2 regions of the Sedimenticola selenatireducens genome follow, and region 1 is predicted to be linked to the other one. Evidence: predicted binding sites of a transcription regulator. Region 1 holds the regulator's gene; the other holds the start of a gene.
What was found. The regulator sigma-54, encoded in region 1, starts transcription at its own class of promoters, with help from an activator protein. The targets are predictions, from matches to a motif close to TGGCANGNTNCNTGCTT.
Positions count from the first base shown of each region.

Region 1 (7,969 bases):
GGCCTCGCCGATGGCGATGCCCCGGGTGATGCCTATACCGTTACCGGCAAAGGTCATTCGGGCTCTCCGAAGCGGTCATTGACCAGGGCCTCGAGGGCATTGGCTGCCTCGATTTCATCATCGCCCTCGGTGGTGAGTGTCAACTCCGTACCCTGGCTGGCTGCCAGCATCATCACCTCCATAATGCTTTTTCCGTTGGCCGGTTTGGCGTCTCGGATCAGCTGGATGGTGCTGCTGTATTGTCCCGCCTCGGTGATGAACTTGGCCGCGGCGCGGGCATGCAGTCCCAGTCGATTGATAATTGTAATCTGCTTTGTGACCATAAAAAGCTCAAATCGCCCATGCCAAGGGGAAACAATATCGCACAATCCGTGCCGGTAACAAACCATCCATCTCACATGGCACCGAAGCCTGGATGAAGCCGCTCCCGGTGAAACCGACATCACCACCTGTGCTCAAGGTGGTGTAATCCGGGAGTGGCCGCCGTGCCATGCGCCGGATTCCGCCCGTTAGGAATTGCCTGTCTGCGGGCTTTCGTGGGCTGGGCTTTATCCAGGCTGCAAACTGCCTATTGGGTTAATTCGGTGCCTTCTCCTCCCGTGGCAGGTCCCGATGACGGGTCTGAATCTGCCTGCCATGGGCGCGGAAATGGATGGCCAGTTGCTCCACCAGATAGACCGAGCGGTGTTGTCCGCCGGTGCAGCCGATAGCGATGGTCAGATAGCTTCGCCCCTCGGTTTCAAAACGGGGTATCCACTGTTCCAGGAATTGGGCCAGATCCGCTTGATAATGCTTCACGTCATTGCTCGCACCGAGGAATGCCTGCACAGCCTCGTCTTTTCCGGTGAGCTGGCGCAGCGTCGGCTGCCAATGAGGATTAGGGAGGCAGCGTGCGTCGTAGACAAAGTCCGCGTCCCGGGGTACACCCTGCTTGAAACCGAAGGATTGAAACAGCAGGGAAATCTTGGTATCCAGCCGCTCGGTGATGCGGGAACGGATCAGGTGCCGCAGCTCATGCAGAGTGGTCTGACTGGTGTCGATGCGGATGTCGGCAACGTTGAGGAACGGCGCCATCAGTTCCCGTTCGTAGCTGATCGCTTCCGCCAGCGGACGTGCGCCACCGGTCAGGGGATGACGCCGCCGGGTCTCACTGAAGCGTTTGATCAGGGTCTCGTCCTGTGCTTCGAGGAAAATAACCTCAAAGCGAATCTTCTCCGCTTTCAGCGGCTGCAGCAGTGCGGAGATGCTTTCAAATTCGGTGGGCGTATTGCGTGAATCAATACTGATGGCGACCAACTGGAATCGCTTGTCCTGTCGTTTGACCAGCTCGCCGGCTAATGCAGGCAGCAGAAATACCGGCAGATTGTCGATACAGTAGTAGCCTTCATCTTCCAGGGTATGGAGTGCGACACTTTTTCCAGAACCGGAGAGTCCGGTGATGATGGCCAGCTTCATAGGGTCTCCGTTACCTCTGATTACACGATGGATGGCAGAAAAGCGTGTCGGCAGCGAAAACAGAGATCCTCTGTAGGCGGCCAGGGATCAGCCGCTGGCGCTTATCGGCATCGGTTCCTGTTGTATGAACTCCTGTAGCAGTGTCTCGCTGTCCCGGGCTTTTCTGAGTTTCTGGCAGAATGCTTCGTCACTGAACAGAGTGGCCAGTTTTGCCAGGAGTTGCAGATGTTCTTCTGTCGCCTCTTCCGGTACCAGGAGGCCGAACACCAGATCGACCGGTTGCTGGTCTATAGCGTCGAAATCGGCGCCGGACTGGAGCTGGATGAAGGCGCCTCGGGCCTCCGTGACACCGGCAACACGGGCGTGGGGCAGTGCTATGCCATGCCCCAGCCCGGTGCTGCCCAATCGCTCCCGCTCAAGCAGTTTGTCGAACACAGTACCCTGGTTGAGCTCCTCCGAGGCGGAGGCCAGCAGTCCGGCTATCTCTTCGAGTACGCGCTTTTTACTGGCGGCCGGATTCGCGGCGCTGATGCGTTCGGCAGTAATGAAATTTGCGGGAAACATGATTTTGCCTGTTGATTAGATTTCGGCGTTGGCGGGATCGATTCCCTTCATGCCTACACCATTGCGATGGTTGGTGCTTTTCTCCTTGAGCTTTTTCACCTGACGGTCGATTTTATCCACCAGACCGTCGATGGCGGCATACATATCCTCTTCTTCACAGTCGGCAAAGACATCGGCGCCATTCACATGGAGAGTAGCTTCCGCCTTCTGGCGCAGTTTCTCAACACTCAGGATGACATGGATCTTGGTGACATGATCAAAGTGCCGTTCCAGGCGCTCGAATTTTGTTTCGACATAGTTGCGCATGGCTTCGGTGATGTCCACATGATGACCGGTGATGCTGATTTGCATGATTTGCTCCTTGGTTACTGGCCTCTAGACGAGGCGCTTTCGCTCGTTTGATGGCGGGATCGCCATGGACTCGCGGTATTTTGCTACCGTCCGCCGTGCGACCTGAATGCCCTGATCGGCGAGTATGCTCGCCAGTTTGTTGTCGCTGAGTGGCTTGTTCGGCTTCTCGGCAGCGACCAGTTTCTTGATCAGTGCGCGTATCGCGGTGGCGGAACACTCTCCGCCTCCAGCCGTGCTGACATGGCTGGAGAAGAAATACTTGAATTCCAGCGTACCCCGGGGGGTATGCATATATTTTTGCGTGGTGACCCTGGATATGGTGGATTCATGCAGCTCCAGGGCCTCGGCGATGTCCCTCAATACCAGGGGCTTCATCGCCTCTTCGCCGTGCTCGAAGAATCCGCGCTGCAGTTCGACAATCTTGGTGGCCACGCGCAACAGCGTTTCATTGCGGCTCATCAGACTTTTGATAAACCAGCGCGCTTCCTGCAGATGATTCTTCAGGTAGTTGTTGTCGTCGCTGTTGTCGGCGCGCCGGATCAGCCGCGCGTATTCCGGGTTAACCCGGAGTTTGGGGGCGGCATCAGCGTTCAGATCCACATGCCAGACGCCATCTCGGCGGGTCACGAATACGTCGGGAATGACATATTGGGGTTCGGTTTCGGCCACCAGGCTGCCGGGGCGCGGTATCAGCGAGCGGATCAGCTGATTAATCGATTTCAGGGTGTCGTCATCAATCTTCAGCTTGCGTTTGATCTGGTTATGATCCTGCTGGGCCAGCAGGTCGAAGTGATTGTTGATCAGCTGAGTGGTCAGGGCCATGCACGGATGGGGATCCGTCAGCTGACTTAGCTGGATCAGCAGGCACTCCCTCAGGTCACGCGCGCCCACGCCGGGTGGGTCAAATTGCTGAATCCGGTGCAGCACCGCTTCGATCTCATCCAGCTCAACCTCGTCAGCGGACATGCTGACAAGAATCTCGTTCAGATCCATCCTCAGGTAACCGTCTTCATCGATGCCGTCAATGATTGAGACGGCAATCTCGCGGTCCAGATCGCTGAACGGGGTCAGGTTCAACTGCCAGGTGAGATAGTCGTAGAGGGTGCGGGCACTGCGGCGCTGGGCCAGGTAGTCACTGTCGCCGGCGTCCCGGGATGCCAGTCCGGAAGAGGGTGGTAGCGTGCTGTCGTAGACATCGTCCCAGCCGCTGTCCACCGGCAGCTCTTCCGGTATGGAGTTTGCCTCGCCGTTGACCTCTTTTTCGTTGTTGAGGTCATTGCTGCTGGCCTTGTCCCCTTTCAGGCCATCGCCATTGAGCCGCTCGATGGTGCGCTCTTGTTCATTCCCACGGGCCTCTTCGCGGGCGCTGTTCTCCTCTTCGGTCTCCAGCATCAGGTTGGAGTCGAGCGCCTCCTGAATCTCCTGCTTGAGATCCAGCGTAGAGAGTTGCAGCAAGCGGATGGCCTGCTGCAACTGCGGCGTCATGGTGAGATGTTGGCCAAGGCGAAGCTGGAGCGTTTGCTTCATGCGGGTATCTGGATCTGGTACGTAATTTGTATGGTTTTCACAGTTTCATTCTAGCGTAAAAAATCACCAGACGCACAAGGAGAAAATGGTTTATTGCCGTCAATCAACTGATGATCAACTCTAGAGACTGAACTCTTTTCCCAGGTAGACGGAGCGCACTTCCTGATTGGCCAGAATCTGCTCCGGTTCGCCCTCCGCCAGCACCTTGCCTTCGCTGATAATATAGGCGCGCTGACAGATGCCGAGGGTCTCCCGGACATTGTGATCGGTGATCAGTACGCCGATCCCCCGGGATGAGAGTGTACGGATAATATTCTGTATGTCCTTGACCGAGATCGGGTCGATACCGGCGAATGGTTCGTCAAGCAGTATGAAGCGGGGCTCCATGGCCAGTGATCGGGCGATCTCCAGGCGGCGACGTTCACCCCCGGAGAGACTCATCGCCTGGTTGTTGCGCAGATGGGTGAGGTTAAAGTCCACCAGCAGTGCTTCGCAGGCCTCGATCTGTTCCGGGGGTCGCAGATCCTTGCGGGTCTCCAGGATGGCGAAAATATTATTGAATACGGTCAGCTTGCGGAAGATGGAGGGTTCCTGGGCCAGATAACCCAGGCCGAGGCGCGCCCGGGCGTGCATCGGCAGGGCAGTGATGTCATGACCGTCTATGCGGATGGTTCCACCTTCCGAGGGAACCAGTCCGGCAATCATGTAGAAGCAGGTGGTCTTGCCGGCGCCGTTGGGTCCCAGCAGCCCCACCACTTCACCGCTCAAAACGTTCAGGGAGACACCGTTCACCACGGCGCGGCGGCGATAGTGTTTCGCCAGATTGTCAGCAGCCAGCAGGGTCATGGATCGATTACTTTTTTCCACCGATGGTGACCTTGACGCGCTCTTTGCCCTTGGCGCTGGCACCTGCCTTCACTACCGCCCGGGCGCGATCATAGATGATCCGGTCGCTCTTGAAGGTGTCCTGACCCTGGGTGAGTACGGCGTCACCGATCATATTGATGATTTCGCTGTTGGCAGAGTACTCGGTCTTCTTGGCGCGGCCCTTGATAGTGCCCTTGCCGTCTTCAGTATCCTGCTGAAAAGTGACCGGCTTGCCGACCGCCTCGATCTGATCAGTCTCGTTCTGGCGCTGGGTAACTGTTACCTTGTCGGCCTTGATAATGATGCTTCCCTGGGTCAGTTCCACATTGCCTTTATAGGTACTGATGCCGCTTCGGTCATCGATATCGACCGCGTCGGCCTCGATATAGATGGGTTGGTCCTTGTCCGACTGCAGGGCGGATACAACTCCCGGCAGTATCAGCAGCAGGGCAATGGCGAACCAGCGCCGGCCAGTGTGATGGGGCTTAGGGATTGACTTCATAGCGTCCTCGTACATTGGCAAGTAGTTTGATGCGGATTGGCTGCTGGAGCCATATCTGCATGCCTTTGGCGTCGATGTGGTCCTTGTTGCTGCGGACGTTCACTTCAGCGTCGGTCTCCACGTAGTTGTCGCCCGGCTGCACGCGCAGATCCCGGGTTCTGATACGCATCGGGCGTACCCCAAGTGCCGCAGAACGGTCGATTTTAACCGCACCCTGCAAAAGAAGCACCTCCCCATCCCCCGATAGCCAGCCAGTTTCGGAGTTGACCCGCCAGGGCGGCCGGTCCAGGTCATACAGGGTGAGGCGGGGTAACTTCAATTCGGTACTGTCGTCGTCCATAAAATGGGTCATGCGTTCGGCAACCAGGCGTTTGCCTGGTTTGCCGGAGAGATCCATCAAGGTGGAGTCAACCCCTTCCAGGTAGTAATCGGCCCTGTGTTCACGGGTGGTGTACCCCGGATCTTCCGCTGTGTTCTGTCTGGACAGCCAGAAGGTGCCCGCGACAAGTAGCAGCAGGATGCCGCCGATCATCAGGTTTTTCTGATCGATCATAAGGCGTTGCTTCCCACCAGCGGTACCGGGGTGATCGATGCTTTACTTGAGATATTTTTCAAATGCCTGCTCCAGGGTTCCCTGCGCCTCCATCAGCATTTCGCAGATCTCGCGTGCCGCCCCACGGCCACCACCGGCCAAAGTCTGCCAGTGGGCATGTTGTTTTACCAGCGGGTGGGCGTCCTGTACGGTAATCGCCAACCCGACCTGACGCATGATGGGCAGGTCGACCACGTCATCACCCACATAGGCAATCTGTTCATTTTTGAGGCCCAGTTTGTCCCGCAGCTCTTCGAAGGCCGGGACCTTGTGGCGTTGTCCCTGATAGACATCGCGGATACCCAGGCTCTCCATGCGAATGGTTACTACGTTGGAAGTGCGTCCGGTGATAATGCCGATCTCCACGCCGCTCTTCTGCAGCAGCTTCATGCCAAGGCCATCCTTGGAGTTGAACGCCTTGTACTCCTGCCCGTCATCCCCCAGGTAGAGGCTGCCGTCGGTCAGGACCCCGTCCACATCAAAGATAATCAGGCGGATCTGTTTCGCCCGGTTCAGGATCTCCTGCATCTTTTAAATCTTTCCTACCGCATTAAGTGAGTTGCCACAAGGCATTCATCGCTCAGACGATGCCCGCCAGCAACAGGGTGTGCATATTCAGGGCGCCGATCGGTATCTGCCGGTCATCCACTATAAACAGGGAGTTGATCTTCTTCTCCTGCATGATTTTCAGCACCTCGGCTGCCAGCATGTCGGCTCTGGCCGTGGTGCTGCCGTGGGTCATGACGTCGGTTATCAGGCAGTTACGTATATCGATCGGCCGGTCAAGGGTGCGGCGCAGGTCGCCATCCGTATAGATCCCGGCGAGACGACCCTGGTCATCAATTATTGCCGTCATGCCCAGCCCCTTCCTGGTCATCTCCAGCAATGCATCTTTAAGGCTCGCCCGGTCAGAGACCCGGGGTATCTGTTCGCCCGTTACCATGACATCACTCACCATCAGCAGTAGCCGGCGACCAAGACTGCCGCCGGGATGGGAGCGGGCAAAATCCTGCTCGGTGAAGCCCCGCGCCTCCAGTAGCGCGATGGCCAGCGCATCCCCCATGGCCAGGGTGGCGGTGGTGCTGGATGTGGGTGCCAGATTGAGTGGGCAGGCCTCCTGTGCCACGCTGACGTCGATATGGACATCAGCCTGCTGGGCCAGGTTGGATTGAGGATTACCCGTCATGGCAATCAACGGGACGCCCAGGCGCTTGATCAGCGGCAGGATGGTGAGCAGCTCGCTGGTCTCTCCCGAGTTGGAGAGGGCCAGTACCACATCCTTGGCGGTGATCATGCCCAGATCGCCATGGCTGGCCTCGCCCGGGTGGACAAAGAAGGCCGGACTTCCGGTGCTGGCCAGGGTAGCGGCGATTTTGCTGCCGATGTGGCCCGATTTACCCATGCCGGTCACCACGATACGGCCTTCACAGTTCAGCATAATGCCGCAGGCATGGGCAAAATCGCCATTGATCCGATCAGATAGCGCCTGGATGGCTGATGCTTCGTTATGAATCACCGCCAGTCCCAGGGCCTGGAGTTTTTTTGCCTCTTCGGGAGAGGGCTTGCAGTCCTTGTTCATGTGGCTTGCTGCTCTACTGTCTGTTGATATGCCGCGGGTTCAGCGGCCTTGACACTGCCGGTGTGCATGAAGAGTACCCCCTGATAGGCGAGAAAGGCCAGTACCAGCAGGAATCCTTCAATCCGGTTGATGCGCCCGGTACCGCCGAAGCCGTAACTGATGATAAACAGCGCCAGCGTCAGACCGATCATCATCGGCATGTCCCGGGTCAATACCAGCGGATCGAACGGGCCGGGGGCAATCAGTCCCGGCACCGCCAGGACCGCCAGCAGATTGTACATATTGGAGCCGATGACATTACCGATGGCAATATCGTGCTCATTCTTCAGGGCGCTGGCGATACTGGCTGCCAGTTCCGGCAGGCTGGTGCCCAAGGCGACGATGGTCAGGCCGATAATCAGGTCGCTGACGCCGTAGGCGGTGGCAATATTGACTGCACCCCAGACCAGGATGCGGGAGCTGAACAGCAGCAGGGCCAGGCCTAGACTGAAGTTGACCACCGCCCTGGCGGTGGTCATCGCCTCGGGCAGTT
Region 1 is NZ_CAXXYC010000001.1:218,278-226,246, forward strand. Features, by position in the region: gene ptsP (phosphoenolpyruvate--protein phosphotransferase) at 1-57, opposite strand, end outside; gene ACHZBF_RS01070 (HPr family phosphocarrier protein) at 54-323, opposite strand; gene rapZ (RNase adapter RapZ) at 577-1,455, opposite strand; gene ptsN (PTS IIA-like nitrogen regulatory protein PtsN) at 1,543-2,019, opposite strand; gene hpf (ribosome hibernation-promoting factor, HPF/YfiA family) at 2,035-2,370, opposite strand; gene ACHZBF_RS01090 (RNA polymerase factor sigma-54) at 2,395-3,897, opposite strand; gene lptB (LPS export ABC transporter ATP-binding protein) at 4,018-4,743, opposite strand; gene lptA (lipopolysaccharide transport periplasmic protein LptA) at 4,751-5,266, opposite strand; gene lptC (LPS export ABC transporter periplasmic protein LptC) at 5,250-5,819, opposite strand; gene kdsC (3-deoxy-manno-octulosonate-8-phosphatase KdsC) at 5,862-6,386, opposite strand; gene ACHZBF_RS01115 (KpsF/GutQ family sugar-phosphate isomerase) at 6,439-7,437, opposite strand; gene ACHZBF_RS01120 (calcium/sodium antiporter) at 7,434-7,969, opposite strand, start outside.

Region 2 (7,969 bases), 98 kb from region 1:
TGCAGAATCCCCTCCAGTGTGGATTTGGCATCCGGATTGGAGAAGATATGTTCCCTGAGCCAGACCCGGTTGAGTGTCCCGTCGGGGAGCAGTGCGTCGGTGCCAAACTGCTCGCCAATCTCCCGCAGTGCGGGTTGGCCGGGTTCAACCACTGCCCTTGCCACCACATCGGCATCGATAATGGGCACACCCAGCGCGGCGAAGCAATCCGTTACCGCACTCTTTCCGCAGCCTATGCCGCCGGTGAGTCCGACTACGAACATGGATCAGGCCAAGCCCGCCCACTGGAGGTAGGCCGCGTTGATCAGGTCACCCCAGATCAGGCTGATCCAGCCGGCTGCCGCGAGGTAGGGTCCGAAGGGAATGGGGATATTGCGATCACGCCCCCGAATTATTATCAGCAGAATGCCCACTACCGCGCCAACCACGGAAGAGAGCAGAATGATCTGGATCAGGGACTGCCAGCCAAACCAGGCGCCAAACAGCGCGAACAGCTTGAAATCACCGTAGCCCATGCCTTCCTTGCCGGTCAGTAGCTTGAACAGCTGGAAGACGGTCCATAACGAGAGGTAACCCGCCACCGCACCGATAATGGCCGAGTGGCTGTCGGTGAAGATGCCAAAAATACTCAGCAGCAGGCCGAGCCAGAGCATGGGGAGTACTATGGAATCGGGCAGCAACTGCTCATCAAAATCGATCAGGGTGAGGGCGATCAGGGCCCAGGTCAGCGGAAGGGCCGTGGCCGCCTGCCAACTGAAACCGAAATGGAGTGCCACTGCCAGGGAGAGCAGCCCGGTCGCCAGTTCGATGACTGGATAACGCAAGGAGATGGGTTTTTTACATTCGGAGCAGTGGCCCCGCAGCAGCAGCCAGCTGATGACAGGGATATTCTCCCACGCTTTGATTTTGTGCCCGCAATGGGGACAGCTTGAGCCGGGGCGACTCAGGGTCAGGGGCGGGCTGGATGCTTCGGATGTGTTCTTGATATCCAGAAAATCATGGCATTGATTCCGCCAGTCGATCTCCATCATTTTTGGAAGTCGATATGCCACTACATTCAGGAAACTGCCGACGAACAGGCCGAGGAGCGTGCAGGCGACTGCAAAAAGCAGCGGGCTTTGCTGGAAAACCGAGAGAAAGTTCATTAGTACCGCGGTTGCTTCCAGGTTTTTTTAAACTACGGCTGCCATCTTGAAGATCGGCAGATACATGGCTACCACGAGACCGCCAACAAGAGTGCCAATGACGACCATTATGAGTGGTTCGAGCAAGCTGCTGAGTGCGTCGACAGCGTTATCTACTTCCTCTTCGAAAAAGTCCGCTACTTTAGATAACATATGATCAAGTGAACCGGATTCTTCGCCAATGGCAACCATTTGGATCACCATATGGGGGAATAGTTGCTGCTGCTTCATTGTCAGTTGGAGCGATTGGCCAGTCGCAACATCTTCGCGCATCCGGAGGACTGCATCTGTGTAAATGATATTACCCGTGGCACCCGCAACAGATTCAAGTGCCTCAACTAGTGGAACCCCAGCTGCAAACATAGTAGCGAGCGTACGGGAAAATCTTGCGATGGTTGCTTTGTGTATGATAGTACCAATAACCGGAAACTGAAGTAGCGCCTTATCTATCTGTTGTCGCATTTTTCTTGAGCGTTTGTAGGTATAGCCAAATACATAAACAGCTCCCATTATCCCTATCAATAACAGCCACCAGTAGCTGGTCATCCATTTGGACATGGCTACCACCATCTTCGTGAATGCAGGGAGATCACCGCCGAAGTTTGTGAACAGGCTTTCAAACTGGGGTATTACGAAAAGCATAATCAGAATGGTTACCAATATTGCAACGAGAATGACCGCAGCCGGATAAAAGAGGGCCTTCTTGATTTTACCCTTGATGGATTCGGTTTTCTCTTTATAGGTCGCAATCTTGTCCAGCAGGTCTTCCAGCACACCCGCCGCCTCACCGGCGCGCACCAGGTTGCAGAACAAGTCGTCAAAATAGAGCGGATGCTTTGCGAGCGCTTCTGCCAGCGCAGTGCCCCCCTCCACGTCGGCCTTGACGGCGAGGATCAGATCCTGCATTGCCGGATTATTGTGCCCCCGACCGACAATATCAAAAGCCTGGACCAGGGGGACGCCTGATTCCATCATGGTCGCCAGTTGGCGTGAGAATACCGCGATATCCCCTGGGGTAATTTTTTTCTTGCTGTTAAAAAGTGCTGTGGCTTTTTTCTTTACCTTTAACGGATTTATGCCCTGTCGTCTAAGGTCGGCCCTTACCAGCGCGAGAGAGGCGGCACGGGATTCTCCCTTGAGTCGCTTACCCTTCTTGTCTGCGCCCTCCCAGGTATAGACATAGGCCTTTTCGGCCTTGGGGGCTTTTTTTGCAGCAGTTGCAGTGGCCATATCAGTTAATCCTTGGTAACCCTGTTAATCTCTTCCAGGCTGGTGACACCCGCCCTGATTTTGTTCAATCCGGCTTCCCTCAATGTGAGGATGCCCTCATTCTTGGACTGTTGTTCCAGTTGCAATGAGTTGCCCCCCTCCATCACCAGCTTTTCCATGGCAGATGAGATGGGCATGATCTGAAATATACCAACACGGCCCTTGTAACCCATAGTGCAGCGGTCACATCCCACCGCTTTATAGACGGTCAAACTTTTCAGCTCATTCTCTTTGAAGCCCTCTTCGATCAGAGCCTCTTTGGGCAGATCGTCGGCCACCTTGCAGTGCTCGCAGAGCCGCCTGGCCAGTCGCTGGGCCATAATCAATATTACCGAAGACGCAATATTAAAGGGTGGAATACCCATGTTGGCCAGTCGTGTCAGGGTCTGCGGGGCATCATTAGTGTGCAGGGTTGAGAGCACCAGATGGCCCGTCTGAGCGGCCTTGACGGCGATTTCTGCCGTCTCCAGGTCACGGATCTCACCCACCATCACAATGTCCGGGTCCTGTCGCAGGAAGGCGCGGAGTGCCTCGGCAAAGGTCAGGCCGGTTTTGACATTGACGTTGACCTGATTAATGCCGGCAACCTGGATTTCCACCGGATCTTCTGCTGTGGATATGTTCACACCCTCGCTATTGAGCATATTCAGCGCGGTATAGAGCGAAACTGTTTTACCGCTGCCGGTAGGGCCGGTGACCAGAATCATACCGTAGGGCTTTCTGATCGCGGTCTCAAACAGCCGTTGCTGTTCAGGCTCAAAACCGAGGGCCTCGATACCGAGTTGCGCACTGGCCGGATCCAGGATACGCAACACCACTTTCTCGCCGTATAGGGTGGGGCAGGTGTTGACACGAAAATCAATGGCGCGATTGCGCGACAGCTTCATTTTGATGCGGCCATCCTGGGGGACGCGTCGCTCAGCAATGTTCATCCGGGACATTACCTTGATTCGTGCGGTCAGGCGGGAGGCAATATTGACCGGAGGTGAAGAGACCTCATGCAGGATACCATCCTGTCTCAGTCGAACCCGGAAAGTTTTTTCATAAGGTTCAAAGTGGATATCCGATGCGCCACTGTTGATGGCATCCAGCAGCATCTTGTTGACAAAGCGCACCACCGGCGCATCGTCGACATCCAGATCCCCCTCTTTCCTTTGTGCATCTTGATCCTCGGAGGAGATATCCAGGTTGTCCAGGTCGGCATCCAGCAAATCGGACATGCTGGTATCATTGGCCTCCAGCGCGGACTCGATCGCCTGAACGAGTTTCTCCTCTTCCACTACAATCGCTTCGATCGCCAGTCCGGTATGAAACTTGATCTCATCAAGGCCCTGAATGTTGGTGGGATCTGATACAGCCAGAAATAGTCGGTTGCCCCGACGAAATATAGGTAAGGCGTGGTGGATGCGAATGAGTTTTTCGTCGACTAGACCTATTGGGGCCACGGCCATGTCGAGGGCATCAAGTTGGAAAAGAGGCACACCGAATTCCTGTGAAGCGGAGAGTGCGATGCTTTTACTGTCCAACAGTTTATTTTCAACCAGGAAGGAGACAAATTGCTGGCGTTTTTTTGCGGATTCCAGGATTGATTTTTGCGCAATCTCTTCAGATAGCAAATTGTCCTCTACTAGGCGCCGAGGTAAGCCGCTTAACGCTATTTTCTGAGTTGCCGCTGTCATCTGATTATTGGATTGAAAATACTTTATGAAAAAAATTGTGTAATTGTAACGGCTAGTAAATCATATTCGGAGAACTATAACCTATCCATGCCTAATAATCGATTATAGGGTTCTTTTCAAGTTAAATGTAGTAATTTATGATCAAGGCATTGTTTTATATAGCGAACATTCCTTGCCTGACTTGTTGGTTCGGCTGCGAAATTCCCGCAGGCTATCCCCGAAGTGATGGCTATATCGCCCCGGTTTCTAGTGAAAATCATGCGTAAATTAGCTTTTGTTAACCTTATTCAAGTGCACCCTGTGGTTCTTCGCTGTTTATACATTTCTCAAGCTTCCAGGGTGTAATTACACTTCCCAGTTCCGGGTAATCGCAGGCATAGGCCAACCAGCGTCGTTTTGTATGTTGTAGGTTTCTCCTGCCGTATAATTTCTCTAGCGTTTGGAGGGTCCTGGCTGATCTGTCCGTTTGCCCATTCAGTCCTTGGGCAAGCGCTAATTTTGAAAGGTTTTCCGGTGACGGGTTTCTGTGAGAGGTTTTCTCCATCCATGAAATTTCATCAGCTGTCATTTCTGTGGAAGGCGTAGTGCGACCGAGAAGAATCTTTTCTTTCAATTGGGTCAGAAGTTTGAGGTCAGCCGCGCTTGATGCCCCGGTTCCAGACCCTATTTTGGCGGACTCGAAACGCATCAGGCGATAGTCTTCTTCCGCCGCAAGATATTCGCTGCTGACCCATGTAAGCATTCCCCAACCAAATAACACTGCCAAGGCATAATTCCAGAGTGGTATATGGATTTTTGTCGCACCATGTGCCTGCTCGATGACTCCGATACAGAGGCCTGCCGGCACAAGAAAGAATGCATAGGTGTGCGGTGTTTCCAGCATACTGTGAACAGCCATGATCAGCAGAATGCTCAAGCAGAACCAGGTGTCTAATGTGCGGCATTCCTTCAGCCGTATCACAAACCACCAAGCGCCCACAGCGGTAAGTGCTAAGCCCAATAGAGGAGAGTTCCAGAGTATGAAGTCGATAATGATATTGTGTGCATACTGCACTCCGGTTGATGGGAGTGAGTCAGCAGCAACCTCAAGCTGAGCCAAACTTACCTGATTCCAGCCATAACCGGACAAGGGTTGCCGCCATGCGGCTTCTATCAATTGACGCCACAACGTAAGCCGTATCTCTCCACTTGCCGCTCCCTCTAAGCGGCCCAGACTGGGTTCGGCGGTGAGATCGACAAGAACTGCAATGTTTGGCCAAGTAAACCACAGCAGTGCAAAGATCCCCGTGCCGGTTATGACAGCCGTTTTATTTAGCTTAAGTTGCAGATACTCCCGCTTCCAAAGTATCCATACTGCCAGCACCACCATGATTAAAAATGGAGTGCGCGAACGCGTCATGGCCAACCCAACAAGCAGTAGCAACGTGATCAGGAGTGTGCTGATGTTCCCAACAAAACCGCCTTCTCGTAAATAAAAGGTAGCTATCAAACCAAAGCAGAAAAGTGTTGCCAGTATGTTGCGCTGGCCGATATTGGCATAGGGCGTGCCGCCGAAAGGTGCATCAAGAAGCCAGACATCAAGCGTAATTCCAAACCATTGACAGAGTGCTAAATAGAATGAGGTCACCGCAGCCAGTAACAAGACGATGGCCAATGTAGTAGTGAGTTTGGAGCCATTGGTCCCGGCAACTCCATAACCGACAATTATGGAGAGTCCTATCATGGCAAGAAATAGGGAGGTGATCCATGCGTCACCCCAAAACAGGATGATACCCAATACCGCTTGCAGGGGAGGTATTAATGTCAGGGTCAGAAACAGGAGCGCGGCTAAAGGTAATGCGATTCGAGTTTGGCTGTTATTCTTTTTTCGTATGAGGAGCCACGTTGAAAGTGCGAGTAATCCCAAGACCGCTATAGATTCGTTGTAGAAACCTAACCAGGGCTGATAGTGATTCGGCACAAGCCAGGAGATAAGCAGTGCAATAGCTGACAGGGAATATAGAAAGGCGGCAATCATAAAAAAGGGGGAGCTTTGCTCCCCCTCCTTAGCATAAAGGCTGATTTTGACTAATTACCCGCGACAAGAACCTGGAAGGTACTTGTCTGGGATTGGGTTAGCAGCGCCTCCATCACAGATCCATCGTGCGATCCTGCCACCAGCAGACGGAGCGGCACATGCACCGGTCACATTTGAGCAAGGAGTCATGTCAATAGTTAAGCCTGCAATCTGGCTGGGGGTCTGGCCCGTAATGGTGATCACGCCGGTAGTTGCTGCAGTGCCGATGCTTTGAACATACTGGGAGATAGGTGATGCGTTAGTTCCTCCTTCACCACAACCCCAGGTGTCAGCTACTGCGGGTAAGGTGTTGGCTGATTGCACCGTTTCGGTAATGGTAGTGCGGCAAGCCGAGCCGGCCAGAATCAACTCAGAAACCTTGGCGCGAACGGTGTAATCCTGATAGGCAGGCAGCGCAATAGCCGCCAAAATACCAATGATCGCCACCACGATCATCAGTTCGATCAATGTAAAACCAGCTTGTACTTTTTTCATGGGTCTCTCCCTTTAAATACTCAAATATTCTGCGGCAAATGCCTGGTGTAATCCGTCATCCCTTTCATCATGCGGCCCGGCAGTTGCCAGCCTCAGACTACTTGACTGGTATTGAGCAAAGTGTGTGCCAGATATAAAATATAGTCTTCGATGAGTGCTTAACTAGCTGAAAGTAAAGGTGTAGTTTGTGTTGTTGGCGAGGGGTGTTCTGGTGTCGGGCGGATGCTTGATATAGAATAGACCTGCATTAAATGTCAAAAAGTGACGTAAATTGTCACTCCATGCCCAGCTTGTCCAGTTTGTACCGCAGTGCGCGAAATGAGATCCCCAGTCTTTTCGCGGCGGCGGTTTTGTTCCAGTGGGTCTCTTCCAGCGCGGTGGTGATCAGTTTCCGTTCGACCTGTTCCAGGTGTGCCTCAAGCGGCAGGTCCGGGTTGACTCTGTGGGCGGTTGGGGACTCTGTAGCTGGGTCGGCAGGAATCAGCAGGTCCTCCAGGGTGATGGTCTCATTCTCACAGAGCGCCACAGCCCGCTCCAGGATATTCTCCAGTTCGCGGATATTGCCGGGAAAGCTGTATTTGAGCAGCCCCTTCAGGGCATCTCTGTCGATGCGAGGTTTCGCGCAACCAGAGTGGGCGGCGATGCGGCCCAGCATCATGTCCGCCAGTAGCGGGATGTCGTCCTTGCGCTCCCGCAGGGTGGGGATAGCCAACTCGATGACATTGATTCGATAGAACAGGTCCTGTCGGAAATTTCCGTTCTCCACCAGGCCGGTCAGATCCTTGTGGGTGGCGCTGGTGATGCGGACATCCACCGGTATCTCTTTCTGCGCGCCGACGGGGCGGATCGATTTCTCCTGGATGGCGCGCAGCAGTTTTACCTGCATGTTGAGCGGCAGGTCGGCCACCTCATCGAGGAACAGGGTGCCACCGTTGGCCGCCTGGAACAGCCCCTGTTTGTCACTGATGGCGCCGGTAAAGCTGCCCTTCATGTGGCCGAAGAATTCGCTTTCCATCAGCTCCTGGGGGATGGCGCCGCAGTTGACGGCGATGAAGTTGTGATCGGCGCGTGGGCTCTGCTGGTGGATTTGCCGCGCCGCCAGCTCCTTGCCGGTGCCGGATTCGCCACTGATGAATACCGGCGCCTGGCTTCTCGCCAGTTTGCGGATCAGGGTGCGAATCTGTTCGGCAGCGGGGGATTTTCCCAGCAGCTCCGACTTGCCGCCGGCTTCCCCCGCCTTCGCCTCTGTGGCTAAGTCCCGCTCCAGTTTCAGTGCGGTGTTGACC
Region 2 is NZ_CAXXYC010000001.1:316,009-323,977, forward strand. Features, by position in the region: gene coaE (dephospho-CoA kinase) at 1-263, opposite strand, end outside; gene ACHZBF_RS01545 (prepilin peptidase) at 267-1,145, opposite strand; gene ACHZBF_RS01550 (type II secretion system F family protein) at 1,173-2,414, opposite strand; gene pilB (type IV-A pilus assembly ATPase PilB) at 2,420-4,132, opposite strand; gene ACHZBF_RS01560 (PglL family O-oligosaccharyltransferase) at 4,416-6,149, opposite strand; gene ACHZBF_RS01565 (pilin) at 6,204-6,683, opposite strand; gene ACHZBF_RS01570 (sigma-54-dependent transcriptional regulator) at 6,958-7,969, opposite strand, start outside.
Region 2: ACHZBF_RS01565 (pilin) is a predicted target of sigma-54. The motif match lies at 6,797-6,813, and genes of this name have one in related genera.